3 regions of the Streptomyces sp. NPDC027189 genome follow, and region 1 is predicted to be linked to each of the others. Evidence: riboswitches for the same ligand, from Rfam matches in the RefSeq annotation. Region 1 holds a riboswitch; each other region holds the start of a gene.
What was found. Region 1 has a riboswitch for cobalamin ahead of ACZ4RZ_RS37735 (prenyltransferase/squalene oxidase repeat-containing protein). Riboswitches for the same ligand answer to the same signal wherever they lie in the genome.
Positions count from the first base shown of each region.

Region 2: another riboswitch for cobalamin. It lies ahead of nicT (Nickel transporter NicT); the one in region 1 lies ahead of ACZ4RZ_RS37735 (prenyltransferase/squalene oxidase repeat-containing protein).
Region 3: another riboswitch for cobalamin. It lies ahead of ACZ4RZ_RS01050 (ribonucleoside-diphosphate reductase subunit alpha); the one in region 1 lies ahead of ACZ4RZ_RS37735 (prenyltransferase/squalene oxidase repeat-containing protein).

Region 1 covers NZ_JBVHRI010000023.1:3,863-8,131, forward strand. Annotated here, with positions in the region: gene ACZ4RZ_RS37725 (energy-coupling factor transporter transmembrane component T) at 1-579, opposite strand, end outside; gene ACZ4RZ_RS37730 (SCO2322 family protein) at 596-1,243, opposite strand; gene ACZ4RZ_RS37735 (prenyltransferase/squalene oxidase repeat-containing protein) at 1,240-2,472, opposite strand; cobalamin riboswitch at 2,567-2,721, opposite strand; gene ACZ4RZ_RS37740 (phosphotransferase) at 2,797-3,459, shown strand; partial or broken gene ACZ4RZ_RS37745 (serine hydrolase domain-containing protein) at 3,453-3,818, opposite strand; partial or broken gene ACZ4RZ_RS37750 (PP2C family protein-serine/threonine phosphatase) at 3,914-4,269, opposite strand, start outside.
Region 2 covers NZ_JBVHRI010000004.1:435,764-440,032, reverse strand. Annotated here, with positions in the region: gene ACZ4RZ_RS12895 (hypothetical protein) at 1-173, shown strand, start outside; gene ACZ4RZ_RS12890 (YcnI family copper-binding membrane protein) at 204-947, shown strand; gene nicT (Nickel transporter NicT) at 1,005-2,105, opposite strand; cobalamin riboswitch at 2,134-2,337, opposite strand; gene ACZ4RZ_RS12880 (Cys-Gln thioester bond-forming surface protein) at 2,606-3,994, opposite strand.
Region 3 covers NZ_JBVHRI010000001.1:230,261-234,529, reverse strand. Annotated here, with positions in the region: gene ACZ4RZ_RS01050 (ribonucleoside-diphosphate reductase subunit alpha) at 1-2,303, opposite strand, end outside; cobalamin riboswitch at 2,438-2,577, opposite strand; partial or broken gene ACZ4RZ_RS01045 (GNAT family N-acetyltransferase) at 2,640-2,904, opposite strand; gene mctP (monocarboxylate uptake permease MctP) at 3,325-4,269, opposite strand, start outside.

The sequences.
Region 1 (4,269 bases):
GAGCAGCGTGGCCAGTTTCAGGCCGTCGTACAGCGCGAAGACCAGGCCCTCGGCGGTGATGCGGCCACCGATGCGGATGCCTTGGGCCCAGTGGGGGAGGGGGACTTCGGGGAGCGTGACGATGAGGTGCGTTCCCGGGATCGGGGATCCCAGGAACACGGCGAAGCCGAGCCGGATGCCGAGGACGGCGGCCGCCAGCTTCACGAATGCGCCGTAGGAGCGGGCCCAGGGTGCCTCGTTCCGGCGCGCCGCCACGACGTATCCGGCTACGCCGACGAGGAGTGCCAGGAGGAGGGGGTTCGTGGTGCGGGAGGCGGCGGTTCCCAGGCCCAGGGCCCAGATCCACCAGGCGCCCGGGTGGAGGGCGTTGCTGCGGGTCGCCTGCGGCGTGCGGGTACGGCGTTGCAGCGGGCGCTCCGCTGGGTCGGCACCCGGCGCTGGAGGCTGTGCCCACCCTCCCCCAAGCTCTCGGCTTCGCTCGAGCAGGGGGGACCCCCATCGCCCTGCGGGACGGGTGGGCACAGCGGCAGCCTCGGCAGTGGCGGCCGCCTCGGCCTGCTCGTCGTCGTCCGTCGTCATCGTTCCCACCCCCGCGTCAGCCCCGGCGGCGGCGCGCCTGCCAGACGGCAGCCGTGCCCAGCAGGGCCACCGCGGCGGCGCCTGCGAGCAGGCCGACGGATGGGCCGTGGTGGGTGGCCTTCGCCCGGGGACGGGCGGAGGCCGTCGGCTTCGTGGCGGAGACTTGTTCGCCGCAGCCGGTGCGCGGGTAGCCCGCGATGGCGCACAGCAGGGCGTTGGTGTCGTAGCGGAGGGGTTTGGCGACCGACGCGAGGGCGTCGGCCGTCGTCGCGTCGGAGGGGACGCGGGCGCACGCCGTACGCGGGGCCGGCGGCGTCTCGCCGGACGGCGCGTCCGCCGTCGTGCCGAAGTCGATGACCAGGGCTACGCGCTTCTTGCCCTGCTGGGCGGGCGTCTTCGCGCATAGGGATGCGAAGTCCGCCGCCCCGCGCGGCTTCGTGGCGTCCTGCGAGTCCTCGCTCACCGCGAAGCGGAACCCCTCGACGTCGCCGTCGGACGGCCGCGCGGTCGACGGACCCTGTGTCGCGTACGTCCACTTCCCGCCGGTCAGGTCCCAGAAGGACCAGTAGCGGTAGCCGACGGCACGGGCCTGCCCCGCGCCGCCGAGTACGAGGAGCAGCAGGGCCAGGGTCAGGACCGGCGCGGACGTCCGACGGCGGCTCACAGCTGCTGCTTCTTGTTGCGGCCGCTGATCAGGAAGCCGATGCCGATACCGGCGACGAGACCGACGCCGACGATCCACCAGACACCGAGCCCCTTGTCGTCGTCCTTCTTCTTCTCGTCGCTCGGGGCGGCCGAGTAGTCGGACGCGTTCGTCGCCGGACCGGTCGCGCCGAGCTGCTTGACGAGGTCCGCGCCGCCGAAGTGACGAGGGTCGGTGCCGGTCGCGTGGGCGGCGAAGATCAGCTGGGCGTACGCGGCCGGTCCTGCCTTCGCCGCCCAGGCGCCGGAGTTCTTCTCCAGCCAGGCGAGGGGCTCCTTCGCCGACGATGTCGCGCCCGCGGCGGACAGCGCCACGACCGCGTCCGCCGTGTTGCCGTAGTCGGGCTGGTCCTTGGCACCGGCGAGAGCGGACTTCAGGTAGGGGGTCTTCTTCAGCGACTTGGCCAGATAGTCGGCGCCGTTCTGCGCCACGTCCTGCGGTCCGGGCGAGTCCGTGGTGGCGCACTGCGTAAGGTCGTACGCCGCACCGGCCTTCGCCACGAACCCCTTGCCCAGGGCGCCGAGCACCCCCGCCGCCGTCGCGTCCGCGTTCGCGTTCGCCGCGAGCTTGCCCTTCTTGTCGGGCTGGTAGGCGAACGCGCCGCCACCGTCCGAGCCGCACGCGATGGACAGAGCCACCAGGGCGTCGTACGGCGACTTGCCTGCCTTGGCGACATCGGCGGGCTTCTCGCCCACGGCCGTCAGTGCCCCGATCACCACGGACGTCGAGTTGGCGTCGCTCGCCCCGCCCGCGGTGTACCCCCAGCCGCCGTCCTTGTTCTGCACGGACTTCAGCCAGCCGACGGCCTTGCCCGTCTCGGCGTCGTGCCCGCCGAGCGCGGCGAGGGCCTGCACGGCGGCGGCCGTGCTGTTCGTGTCGACCATCGTCTTGGCGTCGCACTTGGCGGTGGCGTCGGCGCGGTACGGAGCGAACGCCCCGTTCGCGCACTGCTGTCCGGTCAGCCAGTCGACGGCCTTGCCGGTGGGCTTGACACCCACGGTGTGCTGGGCGAGCAGCGCGAGCGACTGCCGCCAGACACCGTCGTAGGTGGGGTCGGTGGAGCCGTACAGCCCGGACGGGATCGCCTGGGAGGGAGAAGGGGACGCGTCGGCGGCGAACGCTGCCGGTGCGACGGCCGTACCGATGACGACGGCGGCGGCCAGTACCGCGGCGCTGCGGCGAACAATCATGACTCTCCCTGCGGGGAGCCGGGCAGCACCGGGCGCACGCTGGAGCATCCGGGCGGCTCCGGCTCCGTATCCCTCGACGGTGCCGGCCAGCGGCGGGTTGCCGGTGGCACGAGCCGGTCACTTCCCTTCCGAGGCGATCCGGCTCACCGTCCCTGGTGGGCGGCTCACGGTTGCGGGTCAGCGCCGGAATTCCACCGGCTTCTCCCCGTACGGGTGTGATGACGACGCGCTCACTCTACCGGGCCGTAGCAAAGCGCCTGAGGGCCGCCTGTGAGCCCAGGCGGATGCCGGGCCAATCCGGAGGACAGGCCCTAAAGTCGGCCCATGCGAACGGGGAGACTGCTCGGCTCGGGGCGTTCGGCGGACGTCTATGAGATCGACGATGCGTGGGTACTGCGGCGGGACCGGGAGGGGTGGGGCGACGCCACGGCCGAGGCCGCGGTGATGGAGCATGTGCGCGGGCACGGCTATCCGGTGCCGGGCGTGCGGGCGGCGACCCGCGGCGACCTGGTGATGGAGCGGCTGTCCGGGCCGACCATGCTGGAGGCGTTCGGCGCCGGTCTGCTCTCCCCGCGGGAGGCGGGCGTCACCCTCGCCCGGCTGCTGCGCGGGCTGCACGCGCTGCCCGCCCGGGTCTCGGCGGACCCGGCGGTCCGCGTGCTGCACCTGGACCTGCACCCGGACAACGTGATGCTCACCCCGGACGGCCCGAAGGTCATCGACTGGGCCAACGCCGAGGAGGGCGCGCCCGGCCTGGACTGGGGCATGTCCGCCGTGATCCTCGCCCAGGTCGCCGTCGGCGGTGAGCCGTACGCGGAGGTGGCGCGCGAGACGCTGGCCGCGATGCTCGGCGAGGGCACTCCCGGCGTGACGGAGGACGGTCTCGCCGAAGCGCGCCGGCGCCGGGCGGCCAATCCGACGATGAGCGTGCGCGAGGTCCAACTCCTTGGCGACGCCAAGGAATTGATCCGGACGCTGCTTCACTGAGCGGTACGGCGCCAGAAGTCCCGCATCAGCGGGGTGGGCGTCGGGTTCTCCATGGCGACCTGGGTGAGCAGGACGGTGACCGTGCCGGTCGACTGGACGATGTGGGCCGTCGTGCCGGTGCCGCCGGTCCAGCCGCAGCGGCCCGGGACGTTCCAGGGGTCGGTGGGTTCGATGTCGACCTGGGCGCCGTAGCCCCAGCCCTGGCCCTCCATGAACAGCGCCCCGATCTCGCGCTGGGCGGGGGTGAGGTGGTTGGTGGTCATCTGCCGTACCGAGGCGGGGGAGAGGAGGCGACGGTTGCCCGCCGCGCCGTCGGCGAGCAGCATGCGGGCGAAGGCCAGCCAGTCGTCGGCGGTGGATGCCGCGACATCATCGGCCGGGCACCGATCCGTCCGCCGCGAGCGCGCGCTGGAGCTCGGGCCGGGGGCGACCGTACTGCGCCGGGCGCATGACTTCACGGCACGCGCGCGGGGAGCGTCGTCTCCACGGGCTGGCACAGGACCAGGGCGAGATCGTCGGCGAGGGCCGAGCCGGTGTGGGCGATCAGGCGGGCGTACAGGGTGTGCAAGGCCTCGTCGGGGAGCGGCTCGCGCAGGGCGATCGCGGCCTCGCCGAGGAGGGGGAAGGGGCCGCCCTCCGGGTCGCGGGCCTCGGTCAGGCCGTCGGTGTAGAGGAGGAGCCGGTCGCCGGGCTGGAGCCGTACGCGGTACTGGCGCGGGTCGGGGCACAGTCCCAACGGCGGGGCGGTGACAAGGGGTTCGAGGAATTCGATGCGGTGGCCGGCACGCAGGGGCGGCGGGTGACCGCAGT
Region 2 (4,269 bases), on a different contig from region 1:
TCGTGCCGGGGCTTGCGGCGTGGTGGCGGGTGCGGACGGGACCGTCTCCCGCACCGGCCCAGCAGGACGTCATACGCCGGAACGCCTTTGAGACGTGGTCACTGCGGCAGATGCTGCTGCGGCACGCCGTCTCCCGTCGGGGACCGCCGGCCGGGCTCGCGTACACGCCCTGACCGCATCCACACCAGTACGGAGTTCCCCTGATGTCCCCGACACGCACCACCCTGCGCCGAGCCGGCCTTGTCGCTGCCCTCACCACGGCCGGAGTCCTGACCGCCGCGGGCGCGGCCTTCGCGCATGTGACGGTCCACCCCGAGAGCTACGCCAAGGGCGCCACGGACGGCGTGCTGACCTTCCGCGTCCCCAACGAGGAGGACACCGCCAGCACCACAAAGGTGCAGGTCTTCCTGCCCACCGACCACCCGGTCCTGGGTGTCCTGGTCACTCCGCAGTCCGGCTGGACCGCGAAGGTGACGACCACCAAGCTCAAGACGCCCATCAAGACCGACGACGGCACGATCACCGACGCCGTCTCCGAGATCACCTGGACCGGCGGCCGGATCCGCCACGGCGAGTTCCAGGACTTCAACGTCGCCTTCGGTCAACTTCCCGACGATTCCGACCAGTTGGAGTTCAAGACGCTGCAGACCTACTCGGACGGCAATGTCGTCCGGTGGATCGAGGAGACACCGAAGGGCGGCGAGGAGCCGGAGAGCCCGGCGCCGGTGCTCACGCTGACCGCCAAGGCCGCGGGGGAGGACTCCTCCGGGGAGCCCTCCGGCGCGGCCTCGTCGTCGAGTTCGGGATCGGATAAGAGCTCGGCCGCGAGCAGCAAGAGCAGTGACTCGACCGCTCGCGGCCTCGGCATCGCCGGCCTGATCGTGGGCGTGCTCGGCCTGGCCGCGGCCGGATTCGCCCTCGCGCGCGGCCGGAGCGCCCGCTCCTAGCCGGGGAAACGGGGGCGGCTGCCACCCAGTCGATGGGCGCTGCCGCACCCGCCGGTCTCAACTCCCGTCGGCGGGGCGGACCGCCCACCGCTGCTCGACCTTGGCCAGTCGCCAGTACGCCACGGCCGCGGCCCAGACGACCACGAACAGGCCTACGATGATGTACCCGACGTTGTCCAGGTCGAGCCCCGCGATCCAGCCGGTCACGTCGTCGCGCAGGTCGAGCTTGTCGTGCAGCACGCCCACCAGTTCGATGGTGCCGATGAAGAAGGCCACCGCGATGGACAGGCCGGTGATGGTGAGGTTGTAGAAGACCTTGCGCACCGGGTTGGAGAACGCCCACTGGTAGGCGAAGTTCATGAACGTGCCGTCCAGCGTGTCGAACAGGCTCATCCCCGCCGCGAACAGCAGCGGCAGGCACAGGATGGCGTACCAGGGCAGTCCGGCCGCCGCGCCGCTGCCCGCCATCACCATCAGCGTGACCTCGGTGGCGGTGTCGAAGCCGAGCCCGAAGAGAAAGCCCAGCGGGAACATCTGCCCCGGCCGCGTGATGGACTTCGTGAAGCGGCCGAGGATCCGGTTCATGAACCCCCGGGAATCCAGGTGCTGTTCGAGCTCCTCCTCGTTGTACGTGCCCGCCCGCATCGCCCGGAAGACCCGCAGGATGCCGATCAGCGCGACGAGGTTGAGGGCGGCGATCAGGTAGAGGAAGGACCCGGAGACCGTGGTGCCCATGACGCCGAGCACCTGGTGCGTGCTGGAGCCCTCGTTCATGATGCGTCCGGCCAGCTGGGTGCCTCCGGCGATGAGCGCGGCGAGCAGGACCACCACGCTGGAGTGCCCGAGCGCGAACCAGAAGCCCACCGACACCGGCCGCTTCCCGTCGGCCATCAGTTTGCGGGTGGTGTTGTCGATGGCGGCGATGTGGTCGGCGTCGAAGGCGTGCCGCATGCCCAGGGTGTAGGCGGTGACGCCCAAGCCGATGCCGAACGCCTTGGAGCCGACCTCGTAGTGCTCCGGCACGACGAGCAGGAACAGGATGCCGAACGCGACGATGTGCAACGCCGCGATCACAGCCAGAAGTGCAGCGGTTCGGACGGTGTCCTCGCGGCGCCACCGGAACCCGGTCGCGGGGGACGACTGCGCGGGCAGGGTCATACGGTCACGCTCCAGCACCTCGTGGATCAGTTCGTGAGATGCCGTGGCCGGTCTCCTGGCTTACGGGTACACGTGCCTGCCCCTACCTTCCCGGCCTCGCGGCCAGTGGCGCCGCCCGAGGGAGGCACGGGACGGGAACTTCCCCCGATCACAGTGGCGAGGGCCGCTCCGGCCTGGGCCCCCTGAGGGGCCGTCACCGGTCTTCCCGAACACCACGGCCCACCAACCCTAGGGTCGGACTGACTCCCCCGCACAGCTGCACACCTACGCAGGTATTGAAGATCACATGGGGTCCCCTGCGAAGATGACTACCGGGTGACCGACGGCGCGACCGCCGAACTCCTCGAACACTGCGCGTCCGACAAGGGTTGAGCCGCCCCGCGCGGCGGAGCCCGGAATGGGTGCGGCCCCGGATGCCTGGGGGGCTTGCCGGGGCCGCGGGCTCACGGAGTCACCGTGGTGCGGTCATTCACTGTTGAGTTGCCAAGGTGCTGTGTCGTTCAGTCCTGGACCCGCGCCTGCTTCTTGCGGACGAAGAGCGTCGCCGCGCCGCCGATCACCACGAGGGCGATGGCTATGCCCGCGATGATCGGGGTCGCGTTGGAACCGCCGGTCTCGGCGAGGTCGGTGCCCCCGGTGGAGGTGCCGCCCACCGTCGCCGGACTCGGCTCACTGACCGTCTGGGTCGAGATGTCGCTCGTGCTGCTTTGGGTCTTGCAGTCGAGCACGCCCTTGAACCGCTTCGAGAAGCCGTTCGGCCCGTTGATCGTGAAGTCGTAGGCCTGGTCCTCCTGCAGCGGGACGGTCACCGTCTGGGACGTGCCCGCCTCGATGGTGTGCTCGATCCCCATCAGCTCGAAGGTGAACGCCTCGTCGCCCTTGTTGGCCGCCGTGATGTCCACGCCACCCTTGGCGCAGTTCTTCTCGGCGGACAGGGCGGGTATCGCGCCCTTCTCGGCCCAGTTCGCGGTCGCCGACGCGGAGACCGTCGACTCGCTGGAGCCCGCGAGGATCTGTGTCTGGCTGCGGGTCTCCGAGGTGAAGGCGCGGCCGACCGGCACGGTGGTGGACGCCTGCACGGTCAGCGATGCCGCACCGTCCGCGGCGTCCTTCGGCACGTCGAAGTAGAGCCGGCTGCCGTCGACCGCGGAGGCGATTGCCTTGCCGTCCTTGTCGACGATCTTCACCCCGCCGGCGGTGGCGTCCGAGGGCGGCGTCACCGTCACGCTGTCCGCGTTGGTGTGCACCGTGACCGGGCCGAGCTTCTCACCGGCGTGGCCGGAGACCGCGGCGGGGCCGAGGGCCAATGAGGCCTTGGGCTCCGCCAGGTTCCGCGCGCTCTTCTGCAGATAGTCCGCCAGCTTCTCCGCCTGCGGATCCACCGCGTCCACGTCGGCGCCGTCCGAGTACCGCCAGATGGCCACCTGAGTTCCGGCCGCCGCGTCCTTCTCGGTGAGGCCTGCGACGCCGGCCTTCTCGGCGAGCGCCGCGAGATCGTTCACCTGCGGGTAGGAGTTCTGCAGGATCCAGCGGATCTTGCCCGCGTTCTTGTTGCCGTTCAGCGACGTACCGCTCCAGGGGGTTTCCTGGTACTTGGCATCCCGCTGCGTCGGGTTGTGGATGTCGATGCAGTAGGTCTGCAGCATGCCGCCGTTGTCGACGGACATCTCGAACAACCCCGCGGACACCCACTCGTCCTCGCCGTTGTCATGGATGACCGCGGACCCGTACGTCTTCAGGTCGCCAATGGTGGCGGTCGCGCCGCCCAGGCTCTGCGGAGTCTCGTCGGCAACGGCCGTACCGGCGGAGGCGATCGCCCCGGCGGCGACGAGCCCCGACACCAACGTCGCGGCGGCGAGGCGGGCGGCCCCTCGCCTGCGCGTGGACAACGCAGACAGCGAAGAAAGCACAGAATTCCCCTTCGTGCAGGACCCGTTGACGTGGGGGGACGGTCCCGCCAGCAGAATCAGAAGCCCCGAGAGCTATGTCCGGCATCCTAAGGACGCGGCGCACCACGCTCCCCAGGCATGTCATCCGATAACCGATCCGACTCGGAATCGTTATCGCTCACACAGCTGTGAGCTGCGCTTATCGACAAATCCATGAGGATCGTTCGCAATGCATTTGTCGATAAGCCGCAGTTCGGTCAGGATGTGCGCTTCCC
Region 3 (4,269 bases), on a different contig from region 1:
GGCCGGCCCTGCGCCTGGGCGGCGCGGGCGATGCGCGTCGCGGGGCGCGAGCGCAGGTAGTACGTCGTCTTCAGGCCCGACTTCCAGGCGTACGCGTACATCGAGGAGAGCTTGCCGATGGTCGGCGTCTCCAGGAACAGGTTCAGCGACTGGGCCTGGTCCAGGAACGGGGTCCGGGCGGCGGCCATGTCGATGAGGCCGCGCTGCGGGATCTCCCACGCCGTGCGGTAGAGGTCGCGGACGTCCTGCGGCACCCAAGTGAAACCCTGCACCGAGCCGTTGGACTCGCGCAGAGCCTCCCGGGTCTGCGCGTCCCACACGCCGAGCTTCTTCAGCTCGTCCACCAGGTAGGAGTTGACCTGGAGGAACTCTCCGGAGAGCGTCTCGCGCTTGAAGAGGTTCGACACCTGTGGCTCGATGCACTCGTACACGCCCGCGATGGACGCGATCGTCGCGGTGGGCGCGATGGCGAGGAGGAGAGAGTTGCGCATGCCTACGGCGGCGATGCGTTCCCGCAGGGCCGCCCAGCGCTCCGGCCAGGTCAGCTCCACGTCGAAGTGGTCGGGGTGGAGGACACCGCGGGCCGTACGGGTCTTCTCCCAGGCCGGGAGCGGGCCGTTGCGCTCGGCGAGGCCGGCCGAGGCCTCGTACGAGGCGAGCATGATGCGTTCGGCGATGCGCGTGGAGAGGGCCTTCGCTTCGGGGGAGTCGAAGGGCAGGCGGAGCTTGAAGAAGACGTCCTGGAGGCCCATCGCGCCGAGGCCCACCGGGCGCCACTTGGCGTTGGAGCGGCCCGCCTGCTCGGTCGGGTAGAAGTTGATGTCGACGACCCGGTCCAGGAAGGTGACGGCCGTGCGGACCGTCTCGTCCAGGCGCTCCCAGTCGATGTCGCCGCTCGTCGTGTCGACGAAGGCGCCCAGGTTCACCGAGCCGAGGTTGCAGACCGCCGTCTCGCCGTCGTCCGTGACCTCCAGGATCTCGGTGCACAGGTTCGAGGAGTGGACGGTGTGGCCCGGCTCCGCCGTCTGGTTGGCGGTGCGGTTGGCGGCGTCCTTGAAGGTCATCCAGCCGTTGCCGGTCTGCGCGAGGGTGCGCATCATGCGGCCGTACAAGTCGCGGGCCGGAATGGTCTTCTTGGCGAGGCCGCTCTCCTCGGCCTTGCGGTAGGCCGCGTCGAATTCGTCGCCCCACAGGTCGACCAGTTCCGGCACGTCGGAGGGGGAGAACAGGGACCAGATCCCGTTCTCGTTGACCCGGCGCATGAACTCGTCCGGGATCCAGTGGGCGAGGTTCAGATTGTGCGTACGCCGGGCGTCCTCACCGGTGTTGTCGCGCAGCTCCAGGAACTCCTCGATGTCGGAGTGCCAGGTCTCCAGGTAGACCGCGGCGGCGCCCTTGCGCCGGCCGCCCTGGTTCACCGCGGCGACCGAGGCGTCGAGGGTCTTCAGGAACGGGACGATGCCGTTGGAGTGCCCGTTCGTGCCGCGGATGAGGGAGCCGCGGGAACGGATCCGGCTGTACGACAGGCCGATGCCGCCCGCGTGCTTCGAGAGGCGCGCGACCTGGTGGTAGCGGTCGTAGATGGAGTCCAGCTCGTCCAGCGGGGAGTCGAGGAGGTAGCAGGACGACATCTGCGGGTGCCGTGTACCGGAGTTGAAGAGCGTGGGGGAGGAGGGGAGGTAGTCCAGGCGGCTCATGAGCCGGTAGAGGGACGCGACTTCGTCCACGGATCGGGTGGTGTCGTCCTCGGCGAGGCCGGACGCCACCCGGAGCATGAAGTGCTGGGGCGTCTCGATGACCTTGCGGGTGATCGGGTGCCGGAGCAGGTAGCGGCTGTGCAGGGTGCGCAGGCCGAAGTAGCCGAAGCGGTCGTCGGCGTGCACGTCGATCAGTTCGTTCAGGCGGGCCGTGTGCAGCCGTACGAACTCCGCCGTGCGGTCGGCGATCAGCCCCTCGCGGTGGCCGGTGGCGATGGACTCGGAGAAGGATCGCACGCCCTGTGAGGCGGCCTCCGCCGCGATGCTGATCGTCAGCAGGCGGGCGGCGAGGCGGGAGTACGCCGGGTCCTCGGAGATGAGGCCGGCGGCGGCCTCGGTGGCCAGTTCGCGCAGCTCCGCGTCGTCCGCGCGGGCGGACCGGCCGCGCAGCGCGGCGGCGGCGACCCGGCCGGGGTCGGCGTCCGGGAGGTCGGCGGTGAGGTCGGTCAGGGTACGCAGCAGCGTGGTACCGGGACCGTCCGTCTCCACCGGGGCCTGCTTCGCGGAAACGGAAGCTGAAGCCGGGTCGGCTGGCGCGATGGTCACTTGGGGCTCTCCCTCGCTCGGCACGGGGCCTGTTGGGGAGGAGCGGGGCACACGGGGGCGCTTCTGGGCAGCGGCGCACCGCGTCCACCGGCCCATTCCGCGAGGCCCGGACGTCGTCGGCGCCCGGGCCGGGTGGCCGGGGCGCGCTGTCGACAGGTCCTCGGACTGAAACGCGTACGCGGCCACGCGGGGCATGAACACGTACAAGTACACCGTTGCGGGACAGTTCCGGATTCGCACCGGATTCCCCTGCGGCGACAGCGAGCATGAGCATACATCTTGTGCCGGGCTGCGGGAGCACCCCCACATGTTGTGTCGCGTCGGCGTCCGGGAGTGCTACGGAGTGTGCTGGAGCGTCAACTCGTAGGTGATCGGCAGGATGTCGTCGATGTCCGGGATGGGGTTCCAGTCGCGCTTCCGTGGCGCGTGCGCGGTCGACGCGGGCGCGGACGAGGGCTTCGCCTGTGCCCCTGCCGCGGTCCTCGGTCGCGACCGCGAGCGTGCGGATCTCGGCCTCGCCCTGGCGGGCCATGTCGGCCATGGGGCCGCCTTGCGGGACGAAGGTCACGCCGCCGAGTACGCGGTCGTGGGCCACCGCGATCTCGGAGACGGCCTGCTCGACCTCGTGCCGGACGGGCACGGCGACGGGCCGCCGGATTCTGTCCGGCGGCCCGTCTTGCGGTGTCTGCGGCTGCGTGCGTCTGCGCCTGCCGCCGGCGGGTGGGGCGGGGCCGTGCCGGTCCGTGCGCCCCGTCGCCTGTGGCAGATCGCTTGGCTTTCATGGCTCTGCCTGTTGGCAACCACGCAAGCGACGGGCCATGTGATGTACCGGCACGGCCCCTTCCGTGCGTGGGCGACTGCGGGTGCGTGCCGGCTCAGCTGCGGGCATGCGCGCCGGCGGCCCACCCGCGCTTCCCCACTGCGGGCCATCGTGCTGCTGGGGCGGCACGGGTGCGCCAACCGGCACTCTGCGAGCACCGGTTGGCGCACCCACCCCGACGGCATCCTCGGCTGCGGGTGCCTAGTGAGTCGCCCCAGCCGTGGCCGGGGGCAGTTCCGTCTGTACCCCGGGGTCGCCCGCGTCCGCCGTGTAGTCCTCGGGGGACGTCTCGTCGACGCCCTCGGGGGCCTTGAACGCCCGGAAGGCGAAGGTGAGGACGACGGTCACCACGACGTTGAGCGCGAACGCTGTGAGGCCGATGTAGCCGATCTCCCCGATCCCGGGGATCTCCTTCGCGCTGCCGCCGAAGTGCTTCTGCGTCGGGGAGGCGACCCCGTACGCCGCGAACGTGCCGTAGAGCATGCCGACGGCCCAGCCCACGAGCAGCGCCCAGCGGTGGAACCACCGGGTGAACAGGCCGCCGACCAGGGCCGGGAAGGTCTGCAGGATCCAAATGCCGCCGAGGAGCTGGAAGTTGATCGCGACCGTCTTGTCCATGGTGAGGACGAAGACCAGCGCACCGACCTTCACCAGGAGCGAGACCAGCTTGGAGACCTTGGTCTCCTGCTGGGGAGTCGCGTCGGGCTTGATGAAGTCCTTGTAGATGTTGCGCGTGAAGAGGTTCGCGGCCGCGATGGACATGATGGCCGCGGGGACCAGCGCTCCGATGCCGATGGCGGCGAAGGCCACGCCCGCGAACCAGTCCGGGAACATGGTCTCGAAGAGCTGCGGGATGGCGAGCTGGCCGTTCGTGACCTTCACTCCGGCCGCGATCGCCATGAACCCGAGCAGGGCGAGCAGGCCCAGCATCAGCGAGTACAGGGGGAGGATCGTGGTGTTGCGGCGGATCACCTCACGGCTGCGGCTCGACAGCGTCGCCGTGATCGAGTGCGGGTACATGAAGAGCGCCAGTGCCGAGCCAAGGGCGAGGGTGGCGTACGTCCACTGGCCCGCTTCGGCGGGGACGATTCCGCCCGCGCCCGCCGCCGTGTACTTGTCGCTCGCCGCCTTGAAGATCTCGTCGAA